DNA from 2 places in the Calidithermus terrae genome. Region 1 is predicted to be linked to the other one. Evidence: riboswitches for the same ligand, from Rfam matches in the RefSeq annotation. Region 1 holds a riboswitch; the other holds the start of a gene.

Region 1 (14,747 bases):
CCTCGAGCGCCCCCGCCCGGCCACCGGCACCCTGGTGGTGAACTCCAGCCCCCAAGGCGCCCAGGTCTTCATCGACGGCCGCCTGGTGGGCAACACCCCTATCAGCGTCAGCCTCAACCCCGGCCGCGCCGACGTGGAACTGCGGCTCGACGGCTACGACGTCTTCCGCACCTCGGTCGTGATCAACCCCGGCCAGACCACCTCGGTCAACGCTGGCCTCAACGCCCAGCGGCGCACCGGCGTGCTCAACGTGACCTCCAACCCCAGCGGCGCCGACGTCTACATCAACAACCAGCGCGTGGGCCGCACCCCCTACTCGGTGCAGCTCAACGAGGGCACCTACGACCTGCGCGTCAGCCTCCCCGGCCACGCCGACTACCGCACCACCGTGCGCGTTGACCGCAACCAGGAGACCCGCATCAACGCCCAGCTCGCCCCGCTGCGCGCCCAACTGACCGTCTCGAGCAACGTCGAGGCCCGGGTCTTCGTCGACGGCCGTGAGGTCGGCACCGTCGGCTCCGGCGGCAGCGTGCGCTTCGAGGTGGACCCCGGCCGTCACCAGGTCGTGCTCATCGCCCCCGGCTACCGCGCCTTCGTCACCGAGGTCAACCTGCGCAGCGGCGAGAACGAGACCATCCGCGCCAACCTCAGCCGCTTGAACTTCTAGGCCCTACAGCGCGAAAGGCCCAAGGACCGGGGTACTCGCCCCGGTCCTTTGCCGTCAGCCCGTGGCTCGTGGTTCACCCCACCCCGTCCCTCCCGCAGGCGGGGAGGGTTTATCCCCCCCAACCCCCCTTGCTAAGGGGGGCAACAAGGCGTCTTGCGTACGACGTACGACGTACGACGTACGACCCGCATCCGACGTACGACCCGCGCCCGGCGTTAGACGTCCGACCATCCCACTTGTTTACAAGTTTTGTCACTTATGCTAGCCTACCTTCCATCCCGGCTCGAGCCGGGACGGGTGCAACACCACCCCAGGTCTTATCCAGAGCAGCGGAGGGAACGGCCCTGTGAAGCTGCGGCAACCTGTAGGGGCTTTCAGCCGGCAAGCTGAAGCGTCTCTGCGTAGGTGCCAATTCCGGCCCGGGCACCGGACAAAGCCCGGGAAAGATGAGGAGGTCTTCGTGTCGAAGCAAGTTGCCATGAACCCTAACCCGCGCGTGCTTTCGTGTCCCGGGCGCTGTCGTCGCTCCAGCTCTTTCGCTGGCCATCGGCACCTGGGATCTTCGTTCATGGGGGCACACCGTGGGTCTGCACGAGTTCGAATCGGTCCATAAGCCAAAGCAACAACCCGCCCGCCCGGAGGGGCTCGCCGGCGGCGACCGCGTGTGGGGCGAGGTGCGGCGCCCGGGGATGGGCTACCGGGTGCAGCTTAGCTGGGACGGGCGGCGGCTGGCCGGGCGGCTGGGCGGGGCGATCTTCGGGGAGAACGTGTACCTCGAGGCCTTCGCCGGCCAGCTCTTGGGCTCGGTGGCGAGCAGCGGGCGCGTCCTCACCTTGCACGCGCAGCTCGAGGGCAGCCGCCTTCGGCTGCGGCTGGTGGGCCCGGACCGGGGGGCGCAGGCGGTGCTCGAGTTCTCCGGCGACCGGGCCTCGGGCACCCTCGACCTCGGGGGGCAGGCGCACGCGGTCGAGATGGGCTTCTCGGCCGCACAGGTTCTGGCCCGCGCCGGCGATCAGGAGGTGCTGCTGCACCACCCCGGCTTCCCGGCCTGGGTGCTGGCGGTGGCGGCGCTGACGGCCGACGTGGCGGCCCGCAACGCCTGGCGGGTGCTGCTCGACAGCTACACGGGGTGGGCGGAGGCATGAGCGGGGCGGTGATCTGGTTCACCGGGCTCTCCGGCGCGGGCAAGACCACGCTGGCGAGGGCCCTCGAGGTCCACCTCTACGAGGCGGGCCAGAAGGTCGAGCACCTCGACGGCGACGCGGTGCGCGAGCACCTGTCGAAGGGGCTGGGCTTCAGCCGCGAGGACCGCGACGCCAACGTCCGGCGCATCGGCTTCGTGGCCAACCTGCTCGCCAAGCACGGCGTGATCGTGCTGGTGAGCGCGATCAGCCCCTACCGGGCCACCCGCGAGGAGGTGCTCGCGCAGGCGCCGCGCAAGCTCGAGGTCTTCGTGGACGCGCCGCTGGAGGTGCTGGCGCGGCGCGACGTGAAGGGGCTGTACGCCCGGGCCCTGAGGGGGGAGATCGCCAACTTCACCGGGATTTCCGACCCCTACGAGCCCCCCTTGAACCCCGACCTGCACCTGAGGACCGACCGGCTCAGCCTCCAGGAGAGCCTCGAGCGGCTGCTGGGGGCGCTCGAGCGCCTGGGGATCGAGGCGCGGGTGAGGGCATGAAGACGACCCCCGGCGCCTGGGACGCGCAGACCGACCCCCTGGTCGTCATCCGGTGGGCGCTGGAGGAGTACCCCGACCTGCTGATGCCCAGCGGGTTCAACCTCAACGGCGTGGTGCTCATCGACCTGGCGGCCCGGGCGGGCTACGCCGGCGAGGTGGTGTTCGTGGACACCGGCTACCACTTCCCCGAGACGCTGCAGACCCGCGAGCGCCTCGAGGCGCGCTACCCCGGGATGCGCTTCGTCACCCTGAGCGCCGCCCTGGACGAGGAGCCCTGGGGCGAGGAGCGCTACCGCTCCGACCCCGACGGCTGCTGCGCCGCGCGCAAGGTGGCGCCCCTGCGGGACTACCTCGCGCTCAAGCAGCCCCGCGCCCTGCTGAACGCCCGCAGCCGCGACCAGGCCTCCACCCGCGCCGCCCTCGGCTTCCTCGAGCCCGGCGAGCGGCTGCGCGTCAACCCGCTGGCCTACTGGGGCCGCGAGCGGCTCGAGGCCTACGCCCGGGCGCACGACCTGCCCGTCAACCCGCTGTACTGGTCGGGCTTCCTGAGCATCGGCTGCTGGCCGTGTACCCGGGCGGTGCGCCCCGGCGAGGACGCGCGGGCGGGCCGCTGGGACGGCAAGGGCAAGGCCGAGTGCGGGCTTTGGGTGGGGGAGAAGGCGCTTTAGGGCGCTCTTCACGGGGTTTGAGCCGACAAACGCGAGACCGAGGCCTTACCGTTATGGAAAAGTTGATAAATCTTGTTTACAAAAGCTTTGGGGAGGTTCGCCCGTGAGCCGCTGGAGCCACAAGGGCGTCGCGCCGCACGGGGGCGTCCTGGTGAACCGCCTGGTGCAGGCCGACCCCCGCGAGTACGCCCACCTCCCCGCGCTCGAGCTCTGTGAGCGGGGGTACGCCGACCTCGAGCTCATCGCCACGGGCGTCTACTCCCCGCTCGAGGGCTTCCTGGGCGAGGCCGATTACCGGGGGGTGGTCGAGCACATGCGCCTGGCGAACGGCCTGCCCTGGAGCCTCCCCATCACCCTGAGCGTGCCCGCCGGCGAGGCCCGGCAGTACCGGGGCACGGTGCGCCTGACGCGGGGCGGCGAGACGGTGGGGCTGCTGGAGGTCGTGGAGCAGTACCGCCCCGACCGCCGCGAGGAGGCCCTCGAGGTCTACCGCACCGCCGACCCCGCCCACCCCGGCGTGGCCGCGCTGCTGGCCCAGGGGGAGGTCAACCTGGCCGGGCGGGTGAGCCTGCTGCGCCTGCCGCGCGGGGAGTTCCCCGAGCACCACTACACCCCCCTCGAGACCCGCCGGATCTTCCACGAGCGCGGCTGGGGGACGGTGGTGGCCTTCCAGACCCGCAACCCCATCCACCGCGCCCACGAGTACCTGCACAAGGTGGCGCTCGAGCACGTCGACGGGTTGTTCCTCAACCCCCTGGTCGGCGCGACCAAGCCGGACGACGTGCCCGCGCGGGTGCGGATGGCGGCGTACGGGGTGCTGCTCGAGCGCTACTACCCCAAGGATCGGGTGCTGCTGGGGGTCTACCCGGCGGCCATGCGCTACGCCGGGCCGCGCGAGGCCGTGCTGCACGCCATCAGCCGCAAGAACTACGGCTGCACCCACTTCATCGTGGGGCGCGACCACGCGGGCGTGGGCAGCTACTACGGCCCCTACGACGCGCAGGAGATCTTCGGGGCCTTCCGCCCCGAGGAGATCGGCATTCAAATCCTCAAGTTCGAGCACACCTTCTACTGCCGCACCTGCGGCTCCATCGTCTCCCCGCGCACCTGCCCGCACGACGCCGCGCACCACCTGGTCCTCTCGGGGACCCGCGTGCGCGAGCTGCTGCGCTCGGGCGCGCCGCTGCCGCCGGAGTTCACCCGCCCCGAGGTGGCCGAGGTGCTGCGGACGGCCTACCAGGAAGCCCAGCCCGCTTAGGCCCTCTTGCCCCTTTTCCCCGGAGACCCCCGTGTACCGATTCCTTCTGACCCTCGTCCTGAGCCTCCTGGCCGCCTCGAGCCTGGGCCTAGCCCAGAACCTCACCCTCCTCAACGTCTCCTACGACCCCACCCGCGAGCTGTACGCCCAGATCAACGCCGCTTTCGCCCGGTACTGGAAGGAGCGCACCGGGCAGAACCTGACGATCAACATGTCTCACGGCGGCTCGGCCCGGCAGGCCCGGAGCGTGATCGACGGCCTCGAGGCCGACGTGGTGACGCTGGCTTTGGCCTACGACATCGACGTCCTGGCGGACAAGGGCCTGCTGGCGGCGGGTTGGCAGGGCCGCCTGCCCTTCAACAGCAGCCCCTACACCTCGACCATCGTCTTCCTGGTGCGCAAGGGCAACCCCAAGGGCATCAAGGACTGGAACGACCTGATCAAGCCGGGCATCTCGGTCATCGCCCCCAACCCCAAGACCTCCGGCGGGGCGCGGTGGGCCTTCCTGGCGGCCTGGGGCTACGCCCAGCGCCGCTTCGGCAGCGAGGCGCGTGCCCAGGAGTTCGTGGCGGCGCTGTACAAGAACGTGCCGGTGCTGGACTCGGGCGCCCGTGGCTCGCTCACCACCTTCGCCGAGCGCGGCATCGGGGACGTGCTCTTGGCCTGGGAGAACGAGGCCTTTCTGGCTTTGGAGGAGTTCGGGGCCGATAAGCTCGAGATCGTCCTCCCCTCGGTGAGCATCCTGGCCGAGCCGCCGGTGGCCTGGGTGGACCGCACCGTGCAGAAGAAGGGCACCCTGGCCGTCGCGCAGGCCTACTTGCAGTTCCTCTACAGCCAGGAGGGCCAGGAGATCATCGCCAAGAACCACTACCGCCCGCGCCTGCCGAGCGTGGCCCAGCGCTACGCCAAAAAGTTCCCCAAGATCGCCCTCTTCACCATCAAGCTCTACGGCGGTTGGCGCGAGGCCCAGGCCAAGTTCTTCAACGACGGCGGGGTATTCGACCGGATTTACCGGCCCGGCCAGTAGAGGAGCCCCCGATGACCCTGACGGCCCGCCGCTCGCGCCCGGTTCTGCCCGGTTTCGGGCTGTCGCTGGGCTTTAGCCTCGCCTATCTGAGCCTGCTCGTGCTCCTCCCGCTGGGAGCTTTGGTGCTGAAGTCCACTGGCCTGTCCTTCGAGCAGTTCGTGGCCCTGGCCTTTTCGCCTCGGGTGGTGGCGGCCTTGCAGCTCTCCTTCGGCGCTGCCGCTTTGGCCTCGCTCATCAACGTGCCCTTCGGGCTGCTCTTGGCCTGGGTGCTGGTGCGCTACGAGTTTCCCTTCAAGCGCCTGGTAGACGCCTTGGTAGACCTTCCCTTCGCGCTGCCGACGGCGGTGGCGGGCATCACCCTCACCACCCTGCTCGCTCCGGGGGGCTGGGTGGGCTCGCTCTTGGAGCCTCTGGGCCTCAAGGCGGCCTACACCCGGCTGGGTGTCCTCGTCGCGCTGGTCTTCATCGGGATTCCCTTCGTGGTGCGCGCGGTACAGCCGGTGCTGGAGGAACTGGGCGAGGAGGTCGAGGAGGCGGCTTTGACGTTGGGGGCGAGCCGGGGGCAGATCTTCTGGCGGGTGATGCTCCCGCTGCTGCTCCCGGCCCTGCTCACCGGCTTCAGCCTGGCCTTCGCCCGCACCATCGGCGAGTACGGCTCGGTGGTGTTCATCTCGGGCAACCTGCCCTTCAAGACCGAGATCGCGCCCCTTTTGATCGTCACGAGGCTCGAGCAGTACGACTACGCGGGGGCGGCGGCCATCGGGGTGATCATGCTGGCGATCTCGCTGGTGCTCCTGCTGGCGCTCAACCTGCTGCAAGCCCGGCTGGGCCGGGGCCTGGAGGGGGGATAAGGATGGACCGCCTGGTCTTTTCCCAAAGGCCCCTCCCCCGCCGCAGGACGGCCAAGCCGGATTGGGTGCGGCTCGCGCTCGGCGGGCTGGCCCTGTCCTTTGGGGCACTCTTTCTGGTCCTACCTCTCATCACGGTCTTCGCCGAGGCGCTGCGCAGGGGTCTGGGGCCGTACCTGGGTGCCATCACCGAGCCGGACGCGCTGGCGGCGGTCCGCCTGACCCTCACGGTGGTGGCCATCGTGGTCCCGCTCAACACCCTCTTCGGCCTCGCGGCGGCCTGGGCCATCGCCAAGTACCGCTTCCCTGGCCGCAGCCTCCTCCTTTCGCTCATCGAGCTTCCGCTGGCGGTCTCGCCGGTCATCTCGGGGCTGGTCTACGTCTTGTTGTTCGGGCAGCAGGGCCTTTTGGGGCCGTGGCTTTTGGCCCACGACATCAAGATCATCTTCGCCCTGCCGGGGATCGTGCTGGCGACGGCCTTCGTCACCTTCGCCTACGTGGCCCGCGAGCTCATCCCGCTGATGCAGGCCCAAGGCCGCGAGGAGGAAGAGGCGGCGCTCACCCTGGGGGCCTCGGGCTGGCAGATCTTCTGGCGGGTCAGCCTGCCCAACATTCGCTGGGGGCTTTTGTACGGCGTGGTGATGTGCAACGCCCGGGCCATGGGCGAGTTCGGCGCGGTGGCGGTGGTTTCGGGGCACATCCGGGGCCTCACTACCACCATGCCCCTGCACGTGGAAATGCTCTACAACGAGTACCAGACGGCCGCGGCCTTCGCGGTGGCCTCGCTCTTGGCCCTGCTGGCCCTCTTCACCCTGCTCGCCAAGAGCCTGCTCGCTTGGAGAACCCGCCATGAACATCTCGATTGAGAACCTCAGCAAGCGCTTCGGCAACTTCACCGCCCTGGAGGGGGTGAACCTCAGCATCAAGAGCGGTGAGCTCGTCGCGCTCTTGGGGCCCTCCGGCTCGGGGAAAACCACGCTTTTGCGGGTGATCGCGGGCCTCGAGACCCCGGACACGGGCCTCATCTGGTTCGACGACGAGGACGCCACCCTGCGCCCACCGGGCGAGCGCCGGGTGGGCTTCGTGTTCCAGCACTACGCCCTCTTTCGCCACATGACCGTCTTCGAGAACGTGGCCTTCGGGCTGCAGGTGCGCCCCAGGGTCAGCCGTCCGGGCAAGCGCGAGCTGGCCTCGAGGGTCCACGAACTCTTGCGGCTGGTGCAGCTCGAGTGGGCCGCCCAACGCTACCCCTCGCAGCTCTCGGGCGGGCAGCGGCAGCGGGTCGCGCTGGCGAGGGCCCTGGCGGTCGAACCCAAGGTGCTGCTTTTGGACGAGCCCTTCGGGGCGCTGGACGCCAAGGTGCGCGAGGAACTGCGCCGCTGGTTGCGCAAGCTGCACGACGAGATCGGCCTGACCAGCGTCTTCGTCACCCACGACCAGGAGGAGGCGCTGGAGATCGCCCACCGGGTGGTGGTGTTCAACCGGGGCCGCATCGAGCAGGTCGGCACCCCCGAGGAGGTCTACGACCATCCAGCCACGCCCTTCGTGTACCACTTCCTGGGGCGTTCCAACGCCCTCGCGGGCGGCTTCGTCCGGCCCCACGAGCTCGAGGTCTCCCCCCGGCCCGCCGAGGGCTACCGCCCAGGGGTGCTCAAGCACCTGCGCCTGGTGGGGGCGGTGGCACGGCTGGAGGTCGAGTCGGCGGAATCCGGGGGGCTGCTCGAGATCGAACTGCCCAGGGCCCTTCTGCCCGCCTTGGGCTTGCAGGAGGGCTCGCTCTTGTACTACAAGCCCCAGCGGCTGCGGCAGTTCGCGGAGGTGGAGTCATGAGCTATTACCCGGTGATGCTGGATCTCCGAGGCCGCCCCGTGCTGTTCGTGGGCGGGGGCTGGGAGACGGAGGCCAAGGTGCGGGGCCTGCTGGAGGCGGGGGCCAGGGTGACGCTGCTCTCCCCCCGCGAGCACCCCGGGCTGGAAGCCCTCGCGCTCGAGGGAAGCCTCACCTGGCTGCGGCGGGGGTACCGGCGGGGGGACCTGGCGGGCTTCGCGCTGGTCTTCTCCCACCCCCCCGACCGCTCGCTCAACGCGCCCGTCGCCGAGGAGGCCCGGGAGCGGGGGGTCTGGCTCAACGCGGTGGACGACCCCGCCCGCTGCGACTTCATCCTGCCCGCGGCGCACCGCCAAGGGGACCTGGTGGTCGCGGTCTCCACCGGCGGGGCGGCCCCCGCGCTGGGGGTGCGCATCAGGCAGCGGCTGGCGCGGGAGTACGGCCCGGAGTACGCGGAGTACCTGAGGCTGCTGCGCTCCTTCCGGCCCCTTGTTTTGCGGGCCTACCCCCACGACTTCGAGGCCCGCAGGGCCGCCTGGTACCGCATGGTGGACAGCCCCGCGCTGGAGCGGGTGGCCCTGGGCGAGGTCGAGGCCGCCCGGGAGGTCCTGCTGCGGGCTTTGCGTCAACAGCATCCCCCCCACCCTCCCCAGCCCCCGCAGGAGTGCCCGCAGGGGTGCCCGCAGGAGCAGGAGCAGAGCACATTGGCAGCGGCACCGGCACCGGCAGCGGCAGCGGCAGCGGCGTCGGAGGCGACGCCGTGAGGGGCAAGGTCTACCTGGTGGGGGCGGGCCCCGGCGACCCCGAGCTGCTGACGCTCAAGGCGCTGCGGGTGCTGCGGGAGGCCGAGGTGGTGCTCTACGACCGGCTGGTCAGCCCGGCGGTGCTGGAGTTGGTCAACCCCCTGGCCCGGCTCCTTTACGTGGGCAAGGAACTGGGCGAACAGGACAGGGTGCAGCAGCTCATCTTCCAGCAGCTGCTCTGCCACGCCCGGGCCGGGCGCACGGTGGCGCGGCTGAAGGGGGGCGACCCCATGGTCTACGGCCGGGGCGCGGAGGAGTGGCTGGCCCTGGCCGCCGAGGGCGTCGGGGTGGAGCTGGTGCCCGGCGTCAGCTCCTCGCTGGCCGTGCCCGGGCTGGCCGGCATCCCCCTGACCCTGCGCGGGGTGGCCGGCGGCTTCGCGGTGCTCCCGGGGCACGCCCAGGGGGGAACCCTGCCCGACCCCGCCCCCTACGCCCGCGTCGACACCCTGGTGGTGCTGATGGGGGTGGGGGAGCGGGCCCGCATCGCCCGCGGGCTGATCCGGGCCGGGCGCAGGGCCGACGAGCCGGTGGCCTTCGTCGAGAACGGCTCCACCCCCGAGGAGCGGGTGGTGACCGCCACCCTGGGGGAGGTGGCCAGGGGAGAGGTCGCAGTCCAACCCCCCGCCGTGTGGGTCATCGGGGAGGTCGTGCGGGTGCGGGAGCGGCTCGAAGCCCTCGAGCGGGCCGCGCGGCCGGTCACGGCGGCCTCGAGCTAGGAGAAGCCATGGAAAAAGCTCAATTCACCGATCAGAACCAACTCCGCTTCAACCAGTCGCTGCTGGTGGCTACGATCCCGCTGGCCTTCGCCCTGGGCCTGGCCTGGCCGGTCGCGCTGCTGTTCGTGCTCATGGCCTCGCACCACCTGGGCTTCGACGCCCTGGCCTGGCTCAAGCGGAGCCTCGGCGTCCGGCCGCGCCTGACCCACGAGGACCCCCGGCCCCACCGCTTCGCCCGTACCGTGGGCGCGGTGTTCCTGGGGCTTGCCACGCTGGCGTTCGGGCTCGAGGCCTGGGCCGTGGGCTGGGTCCTGGCCTTCGCGGTCGCGGCGCTGGCCCTGCTCAGCCTGACCACCCGCGTCTGCGTGGGCTGCTTCCTGTACTTCCAGCTCCGCATGTTCCAGCAACGCCTGAGCCGTTAGGAGCCGCCGATGTCCGAAGCCAAGCTGTCCAAAGTCGAGCACGTCAAGATCGCCAGCAACCGCCTGCGCGGGCCGGTGGACGCCGAGCTCCACGACGGCACCGACCACTTCAGCGAAGAGGGCTACCAGATCCTCAAGTTCCACGGCATCTACCAGCAGGACGACCGCGACGTGCGCAAGGCGCGAAAGGCGCAGGGCCTGGGGCCCGACTACTCCTTCATGATCCGGGTGGCGATCCCCGGAGGGGTGCTCACGCCCGAGCAGTACCTCGCCCTCGACCGCCTGGCCGACGAGCTGGGCAACGCCACGCTGCGCGTCACCACCCGCCAGGCCATCCAGTACCACGGCGTGCGCAAGGGCGGCCTCAAGCCCCTGATGCAGGTGCTCAACCGCAACCTCCTCACCACCCTCTCGGCCTGCGGCGACGTCGTGCGCAACGTCGTCGCCTGCCCGGCCCCCTTCGCCGACCGCCAGCGCGCCGAGCTGATGCGCTACGCCAAGGAGCTCTCCGACCGGCTCAAGCCCAAAAGCCGCGCCTATTACGAGATCTGGCTCGACGGGGAGAAGGCGGCGAGCCTCGAGGAGCACGAACCCCTCTACGGCGATACCTACCTGCCGCGCAAGTTCAAGATCGGCTTCGCCTTCCCCGGCGACAACTGCGTGGACGTGTACACCCAGGACGTCGGCATCGTGCCGGTGGTGGAGGGGGAGCGCCTCGAGGGCTTCACCCTGCTGGTGGGCGGCGGGCTCGGCCAGAGCCACGGGGCCAAGGACACCCGCCCGGTGCTGGCGAAGCCCCTCGCCACCGTGCCGCCCGGGCAGCTCTTCGAGGTCGTGGAGGCGGTCGTCAGGGTGCAGCGCGACCACGGGCGCCGCGACGACCGCAAGTTCAGCCGCATGAAGTACCTCGTCGAGGCGTGGGGCCTCGAGCGCTTCAAGGCCGAGGTCGAGCGCTACGTGGGCTACGCCCTGCCCGAGGCCCGGCCGCTGGCGTGGCTCTCGGGCGACGACCACCTCGGCTGGCACGCGCAGGGCGACGGCAAGCTCTTCTTCGGGCTGTTCGTGGAGAACGGGCGGGTGAAGGAGAACCTGCGCGCGGCGATCCGCGAGGTGGTGCGGCGCTTTTCCCCCGAGGTGCGCCTCAGCGCCCAGCAGAACATCCTCTTCGCCGGCCTCGACCCCGCCGACCAGGCCGCCGTCGAGGCCGTCTTCCGCGACCACGGCGTCGCGCTCCCCGGCAGCATCCCGCTGGCGGTGCAGAGCGCCATGGCCTGCCCGGCGCTGCCCACCTGCGGCCTCGCCATCACCGAGAGCGAGCGGGTGATGCCCGAGGTGATCCGCGAGATCGACGGGGTGCTGGCGCGCCTCGAGCTCCACGGCGGCCCCGTCCCCCACGTCCGCATGACCGGCTGCCCCAACGGCTGCGCCCGCCCCTACAGCGCCGAGGTGGGCCTGGTAGGCCGCAGCCTCAACTCCTACACCGTCTACCTGGGCGGCAGCCACCTGGGGACCCGCCTGGGCCAGGTCTACCTCGACAACGTCAAGCGCGAGGAGATCGCCCTCCGCCTCGAGCCCCTCCTCACCGCCTACAAGCACGAGCGGCTCGAGGGCGAAGCCTTCGGCGACTACTGCCACCGCGTGGGCGTGCAGGCCCTGAGGGAGCGCTTCGCCGACCTGGCGTCGGTGTAGGGGGGCTCATGGTAAATCCCTCTCCGGCGCCGGAGAGGGAAATCCCCCCAGCCCCCCTTGCTAAGGGGGGAACCAGGCGTTTTGCGTCTTGCGTTTCGCGTACTGCGTACGACGTAGGACGTACGACCGGCGCCGCGCGTTGGGCATCGGCTATCGACCGCCGACATACCACGCAACCCCCCTCACAACGGCGCGAACAGGTCCACCGTGTGCCCGTCCGGGTCCTTGACCACGGCGTAGCGCTGGCCCCAGAAGGCGTCCCACGGTGCTTTGTGGCCCTGGTAGCCGGCCTCGAGCAGTTCGCGGTAGAGCGCGTCCACCGCGGCGGGGCTCTCGCAGAGGTAGGCCCCGGCGTGCTGGGGGTGGAACTCGTAGGCGGGGTCGAAGCTCCGGATGACCTCGAGGCTGTCCCAGGCGAAGCGCAGCCCGCCGGGCAGGGTCACCTCGACGTGGCCCTCGTCCTCGGCGCCGGGCGGGAAGTCGAAGCCCAGGCGGCGGTAGAACTCGAGCGAGGCCCCCATGTCGCGCACCACCAGTCCGATCAGGTCCAAGCGTGGTTTCATAAATAACCTCCGGTGTTTTGCCCCAAGCATAATCCAGGGGCCGACGGGAGTCAAAGAAAACCTCCCCGAGAACGGGGAGGTTCAGGAGACTGCGGCGGCTCAGTCGTCGGCGGCGGAGGCGCGGCCGGTGAACTCGAGCTCCACCTCGCGGCCGCGGTAGGCGGCCTTCATCAGGATGTAGCTGATGACGTAGGTGAGGATCGGGGCCACGATCAGCAGCACCCACAAGATGGCGATCAGCGTGCCCGAGCTGAGGTTGGGGTTGGCGTTGAGGAAGTCGATCTTATAACCCGCCAGGGTGGCCATGATGTAGAACATCAGCATCGCCAGGACGAAGCTGGTGCGGCGGGGGTGCTGGCTGGGCAGCTCGAGGTAGCGCTGCTTCTCCTTCTGGGGCTCGAGGAAGGGGATAGCCATGGCGCCCACGATGATGAGGGTGGGCACCAGGATGCCGCCCACGAACTGCGGCCCGAAGTTGGCCCCCAGGATCTTGAGGTCCCACTGCGGCAGGATCTGCAGGATGCCGTAGATCCACATGAAGTACCAGTCGGGCTTGACACTGGGGGTGTTGGGGGTGGGCGGGCCGAAGGCCTCGACCGGGTGGGCCAGGAAGGCCCCGGCGATGAAGGTGGTCACCGCGACGTAGACCAGGAAGAGCACGCCCATCATCACCGCCTGCTGCGGCATCGCGGGCACGCCCAGGATGCGGCCGGGGGCCACCTTCTCGGCGTACTTGGGCTGGGTGTGCTTCTGCTTGACCATCAACAGCAGGTGCGCGCCGATCATGGCGATGAGCAGCAGCGGCAGCCACAGCACGTGGATGGAGAACAGGCGCGGGATGGTCTTGGTGTTGGAGGCCTCGAGCTCGCCCGCGAAGAGGATCGCCGACATGGCCTTGCCCAGCCAGGGCGCGGCCTCGCCGATGTGGTAGCCGATGCCGGTGGCGGTGAGGGCGTAGTTGTCGAAGGGCAGGGCGTAGCCGGTGAAGGCGGTGACGATCGCCAGCACCAGCAGCACGATGCCGATGAGCCAGTTGAGCTCCCGCGGCTTCTTGTAGGCCCCGGTGAGGTGGATGCGCAGCATGTGCAAGAAGGCCGCCGCGATCATGATGTGGGCCGACCAGTGGTGCAGCGAGCGCAGCACCGCGCCGAAGGGCAGCGAGTCGATGTAGAGGATCGAGGCGTAGGCGGCGGGGACAGGGTCGTTGTAGCCCTCGATCTTGACCGGGCGGGTCGAGGGTTCGTAGTTGAGGGTGAGGAAGATCCCGGTCAGCACCAGCACCACGAAGGCGAAGAGGGTGATCTCGCCGAGGAAGAAGGAGTGGTGCACCGGGAATGCCTTGCGCAGGAATTTGGCGTTGAGCCTGCTCAGGTCGAGGCGTTCATCGAGCCACTGGTACATTCAAGCCTCCTGTCGACTCAAGCCTATACCCGGCGGATGCCGTCGTCTGTAGCGGCCTCCACCCCGATGGGGCGGGTGGGCTCGCCCGCGATGACGATCCGGCCGTTCTCCAGCTTGATGGGGAACTGGCCCAGGGGCTTAGGGGCCACGATCAGGGCTTTGCCGCTCTCCTTGGGGTCGTACAGGGCGCCGTGGCAGGGGCAGAGCATGAGCTGCTTGTCGGCCACCCAGTTGCTCACCACGCAGCCCAGGTGCTTGCACACCCCGGAGTAGACCACCACGCCGTCGGCGGCGAGCTTGGCCGTCTCGGCGTCGAGGTTGCCGGGGTCGAGCTTCATGACCAGCAGGGTGTTCTTGAGCTCGGCCCCCTTGACCACCTGGCTCTCGGGGTTCATGGGGTAGGCCACGATCATCTCGGCGCCGGGCTTGAGCTCGGCCGGGTTGATGGGCTGGCCCCGCTTGGGGCCCTGCGAGTAGACGAGCACGTCGCCCTGGGCGATGGGCTCGCGGTCGGGGGTGATCTCCTTCTTGGGGATCAGGCCCGCGCCTACGTAGAGCGTCGAAAGCACCGCCGCCCCGGCCCCCATCCCGATGGCGGCCTGCAGCACCGCCCGCCGGGTGGCGTGGGCCTCGGGGGCCTCGGGCTCGAGCGCGGCCTCGTGGCCGTGCGCGTGCGTGTCGTGGTCGTGATCAGCCATTGCTCATCCCTTCCCTTACCAAGGGAACTCGCCCTTCTCGTCCTCGGCGAGCACTTCCTCGGCCATGAAGAACTTCTTGTAGATCGCGATCAGCAGCGCGATGATCAGCATCATCGCCGCGAAGAGGCCCCCCTGCAGCCAGGTGGGCGGGGGGAACTCGGCCTCCTTGTTGGCGGCCAGCACCAGGGTGCGCACGAAAACACCCGAAGCGGCGGCCAGGGCCAGCGAGAGGATCACCCCGGCCACCACGGGCACGCTGCTGGCCTCGGGCTCGTGCTTGCCGGGGCGCAGCTCGGCGCCCTCGAGCCAGTTGGACAACAGCCCGATGAAGCCGTACATGAACAGCACGGCCCCGAAGGCCATCAGCCCGATCTGGCCCACCGTGAGCTCGGCGGGGGTGTGCCCGGAGAGCGCGGCCACGCGCTGGGTGACCAGGTAGGCCATGTAGAACAGCGCGACGGCGAAGATGATCGCGAAGGCGG
Region 2 (4,360 bases), on a different contig from region 1:
CAGGGCCTCACCCTGTGGGTCTGGCTCTCGCCCCTCATCGGGCTGGCCCTGCTGGCCTACGGCCTGTGGCGCTACCTGGCCGCCACCCGCGCCCGGGCCGAGCCCGCCGACGTCTCCGAGGAGGAGATCGCCCGCCTCGAGGCCGAGCGCGCCGGGCACTTCGAGGGCCTGCTGCTCGACACGGAGGGGCACGTCGCGGACGGCAGCCGCACCAGCCCCTTGCTCTACCGCGCCGGCGAGCTGTGCGTGCTGCCGGGCGGGGTCGAAGGCGTCACCCGCCAGAAAGTGGCCGAGCACGCGGCCACCCTGGGCCTCCGCGTGACCGAGACCCGCCTCAAGCCCGACGAACTCGAGGGCCAGCTCCTCCTCGCCGGAACAGGCATCGGCCTCCTGCCCGTAGGCAAGCCGTCAGACAGCGTGCTCGAGGCCCTGATCACCCATTTCCGGCCCTCGAGGCCGTCGTCTAGGGTCTAGGGCCAAGGGTCGAGGGCCGAGGCGTCTCGCGTCTTGCGTCTTGCGTACGACGTAGGACGCACGACGTACGACCCGCGCCCGGCGTCCAGCCATCAGCTATCGGCGTCGGGAATCAGGCCTTTCCCTTGACATCCCCGCCCCCTCTCGCCTACACTCCCAACTAACCGCGCCGGGGCGCGGCGACAACCGAGACATAACACGTTCTCTTATCCAGAGCGGCGGAGGGATTCGGCCCGAAGATGCCGCGGCAACCCGCAGGAGTGTTCGTTTCATCACCGGACACGAGTGCAAAGGTGCCAATTCCGACTCCAGGCGGGGGAAACGCCCGGAGGAAGATGAGAGAAGGGTGCACGTTCGCTAGGCACAGTGAACCCCCTTCCGGTAGAGAACCGTCATCGGAATGGGGGTTTCGCCTTTGAAACCTCCAGCCAGGTCCCCCTTGGGACCGTCCCGCCCCAAATCTTGCGGTTGGAGGTTTTTTCATGTCCAAGAAGCTCAGCTTCGAGACCTTGCAGCTCCACGCCGGTTACAGCCCCGACCCCAGCACGGGCGCCCGCCAGGTGCCCATCTACGCCACCACCTCCTACCAGTTCAAGGACGCCGACCACGCGGCGCGGCTCTTCGGGCTGCAGGAGTTCGGCAACATCTACACCCGCATCATGAACCCCACCACCGACGTGCTCGAGAAGCGCATCGCCGCGCTCGAGGGCGGGGTGGCGGGCCTGGCGACGAGCTCGGGCCACGCCGCGCAGTTCCTGGCCTTCACCAACCTGGCCCAGGCCGGGGACAACATCGTCGCCACGCCCAACCTCTACGGCGGCACCTGGAACCAGCTCAAGGTCACGCTGCCGCGCCTGGGCATCGAGACCCGCTTCACCAGCCGCGCCGAGAGCCCCGAGGACTTCGTCGCCGCCACCGACGCGAACACCCGGGCCTGGTTCATCGAGTCCGTCGGCAACCCCGCGCTCAACATCCCCGACTTCGAGGCCATCGCCGAGGCCGCGCGGGAGCAGGGCGTGGCCCTGATCGTGGACAACACCTTCGGGCAGGGGGGCTACCTCTTCCGGCCCCTCGAGTGGGGCGCCAACGTGGTGGTGCACTCGGGCACCAAGTGGATCGGCGGGCACGGGGCGGCCATCGCCGGGCTGATCGTGGACGGGGGGAACTTCGACTGGGACAACGGCCGCTACCCGCTCCTGACCCAGCCCCAGCCCGGCTACCACGGCCTCGAGCTCACCAAGGCCTTCGGCAACCTCGCCTTCATCCTCAAGGCCCGCGTGGACGGCCTGCGCGACCAGGGCCAGGCGCTGGGCCCCTTCGAGGCCTGGGTGCTGCTGCTGGGCCTGGAGACCCTCTCGCTGCGGGCCGAGCGCCACGTGCAAAACACCCTCGAGATCGCCCACTGGCTGCGCGAGCAGGAGGAGGTGGCCTGGGTCAACTACCCCGGCCTGGAGGACCACCCCAGCCACGCCAAGGCCCAGAAGTACTTCCGCGGCAAGCCGGGCGCGGTGCTCACCTTCGGGCTCAAGGGCGGCTACGAGGCGGCCAAGGGCTTCATCAACCGCCTCGAGCTCGTCTCGCACCTCGCCAACGTGGGCGACTCGCGCACCCTGGCGATCCACCCCGCCTCCACCACCCACTCCCAGCTCAGCGCCCAGGAGCAGGTGCTCGCCGGGGTCAGCCCCGAGCTGGTGCGCCTGAGCGTGGGCCTCGAGGCCGCCGAGGACCTCAAGGCCGACCTCAAGCAGGCGCTGCGGGCCCCGGTGGGGGTTTGAGCGGGGCAAAAAGGAGGCCAAGGCCGTGAGCACGACCAGCGTGGTGCTCGACCCCGGGGGCGACCTGATCCGGGAGACCTGGGGCGAGCACGAGGCCTTGCTCTACAAGCCGCCGCGCTCGAGGGGGCGGGTCACCCCGCCCCAGCCCCAGACCGTGCGCCTGACCGCCCCGGGCGAGGTGTTCGGGCTCGAGCAGGGCGGCCTCTTGCCCGAGCTGCACCTGCGCTACGAGACCTACGGCCAGCTCAACCGGGCCCGTGACAACGCGGTGCTGGTCTTCCACGCCTGGACCGGCTCCGCCCACCTGGCCGGCACCTACGACGAGCCCACCCTCAGGCTGCTCAGCCCGCTCGAGCAGGCCTTCGGCGCCGACGGATGGTGGGACGCGCTGGTGGGGCCGGGCCGCGTCCTGGACTCCGGTCAGAAGTTCGTGATCTGCGCCAACCACCTGGGCTCGTGCTACGGCTCCACCGGGCCGCTCTCGCGCAACCCCCTCACCGGCGAGCCCTACGGCCCGGAATTTCCGGCCATCACCGTGCGCGACATGGCCCGCGCCCAGGCCCGGCTGCTCGACCACCTGGGCATCGAGAAGGTCACGGTGCTGGGCGGAAGCCTGGGGGGGATGGTGGCGCTCGAGTTCGCGCTGCTTTACCCCCAGCGCGTGCGGCAGCTCGTGGTGCTGGCCGCGCCCAGCGTCCACGGCCCCTGGGCCCGCGCCTTCAACCGCCTCTCCCGCGAGGCCGTGCTCAGCGACCCCGCCTACCGCGGCGGTTACTACAGCGAGCAGCCCCTGGGCCTGCAGCTCGGGCGGGCCATCGCCATGCTCTCCTTCCGCTCGCCGGAGTCGTTCAACCTGCGCTGGAACGACAGCCCGGCCAAAGGCGAGAGCTACGTGCTCTACCAGGGCGAGAAGTTCATCCGCCGCTTCGACGCCAACGCCTACCTCACCCTCTCCAACGCCATGGACACCCACGACGTGGCGCGGGGAAGAGGGAGCCTCGAGGCCGCCCTGGGCCGCTTGCGCAGCACCCCCAGCCTGTGGGTGGGCATCGACACCGACGTGCTCTACACCGCCGCCGAGGTGCGGCTGGGCGCGCTGCTTTCTGGCGGCGAGTACCGCGAGATCCAGAGCCCGCACGGGCACGACGCTTTCCTGATCGAGACCGATCAGGTCGAGGAGATCCTCACGGGGTTTCTGTCGGTGGCCGATGGCCGATAGCCGATGGCCGGACGCGGGGCGCGGGTCGTACGTCCTACGTCGTACGTCGTACGCAATACGCCAAACGCGAGACGCAAAACGCCAGACGCTGTAGGGACGACCCGCGGGTCGTCCCTACCCAAATTCCCGGCACCTCATACCGGCTTCACAAAGATACTTTTCAAATCTGCCAGAGGTACATCTTTGTGAAGCCCAGGGCACTCCCTTCGGTCGGGGTGGATACTCTCCCATCGGGAGACTATCCACCCAAACCGGGTATCAGCCCTCGTACCGCCCCGGGCTGACCTCGGCGAGCCTCGAGACCATCACCGCGGGGTAGATCAGCAGCAGCACGCCCGCGAGGCCGATGGCCCAGATGCCCACGCCCTCCACCAGGAAGCCCGCGAGGATGGGGAGGACGGCGCCGGCGCCGTTGGACCATACGTCCAGCACGCCGACGGCGCGGCCGCGCTCGCCTGGGGCGGTGGTGTCGGCGACGACGGTGGTGGCGCCGTTGTAGGTGCCGCACCAGCCCAGGCCCACCAGGAAGGTGCCCAGGGTGATGGTGAGGTACTCGTGGGTGAAGCCCACCAGCAGCGCGCCCAGCGCGGAGAGCAGCAGGCCCCCCAGCATCACCGGCTTGCGGCCGGCGCGGTCGGTCAGGCGGCCCACCGGCCAGGAGAAGGCGAACATGCCCAGCACGTGCAGCGTGACCGAGAGCGAGATCAGGTTGAAGCTGCAGCCCTGCTGGTGCAGGGCGAGCGAGGTCATCGCCATGAGCATCACCATCTGGCCCTGCGCGGCGACGCCGGCCCAGACGGCGATCTTGCGGGGGGTGCTCGAGCCTGCGCCTACGGCAGCGTGGGCCGGGCCCCCGGCGGGGAGGTGGGGGTAGTATTCCTGGAGCCGCAGG

Evidence for each region. Region 1 has a riboswitch for S-adenosylmethionine ahead of Mterra_RS10340 (hypothetical protein). Riboswitches for the same ligand answer to the same signal wherever they lie in the genome.
Region 2: another riboswitch for S-adenosylmethionine. It lies ahead of Mterra_RS18865 (O-acetylhomoserine aminocarboxypropyltransferase/cysteine synthase family protein); the one in region 1 lies ahead of Mterra_RS10340 (hypothetical protein).

The regions. Positions count from the first base shown of each region.
Region 1 is NZ_QXDL01000077.1:1,391-16,137, reverse strand. It holds gene Mterra_RS10345 (PEGA domain-containing protein) at 1-667, shown strand, start outside; SAM riboswitch class I at 982-1,120, shown strand; gene Mterra_RS10340 (hypothetical protein) at 1,249-1,812, shown strand; gene cysC (adenylyl-sulfate kinase) at 1,809-2,345, shown strand; gene Mterra_RS10330 (phosphoadenylyl-sulfate reductase) at 2,342-3,013, shown strand; gene sat (sulfate adenylyltransferase) at 3,117-4,271, shown strand; gene Mterra_RS10320 (sulfate ABC transporter substrate-binding protein) at 4,303-5,298, shown strand; gene cysT (sulfate ABC transporter permease subunit CysT) at 5,310-6,149, shown strand; gene cysW (sulfate ABC transporter permease subunit CysW) at 6,152-7,012, shown strand; gene Mterra_RS10305 (sulfate/molybdate ABC transporter ATP-binding protein) at 6,996-7,976, shown strand; gene Mterra_RS10300 (precorrin-2 dehydrogenase/sirohydrochlorin ferrochelatase family protein) at 7,973-8,737, shown strand; gene cobA (uroporphyrinogen-III C-methyltransferase) at 8,734-9,492, shown strand; gene Mterra_RS10290 (DUF4395 domain-containing protein) at 9,501-9,914, shown strand; gene Mterra_RS10285 (NADPH-dependent assimilatory sulfite reductase hemoprotein subunit) at 9,924-11,603, shown strand; gene Mterra_RS10280 (VOC family protein) at 11,786-12,166, opposite strand; gene Mterra_RS10275 (cytochrome b) at 12,266-13,567, opposite strand; gene Mterra_RS10270 (QcrA and Rieske domain-containing protein) at 13,591-14,265, opposite strand; gene Mterra_RS10265 (cytochrome C) at 14,281-14,747, opposite strand, start outside.
Region 2 is NZ_QXDL01000263.1:226-4,585, forward strand. It holds partial or broken gene Mterra_RS23290 (cytochrome c-type biogenesis protein CcmH) at 1-474, shown strand, start outside; SAM riboswitch class I at 678-816, shown strand; gene Mterra_RS18865 (O-acetylhomoserine aminocarboxypropyltransferase/cysteine synthase family protein) at 957-2,249, shown strand; gene metX (homoserine O-acetyltransferase MetX) at 2,275-3,468, shown strand; partial or broken gene Mterra_RS18875 (MFS transporter) at 3,727-4,360, opposite strand, start outside.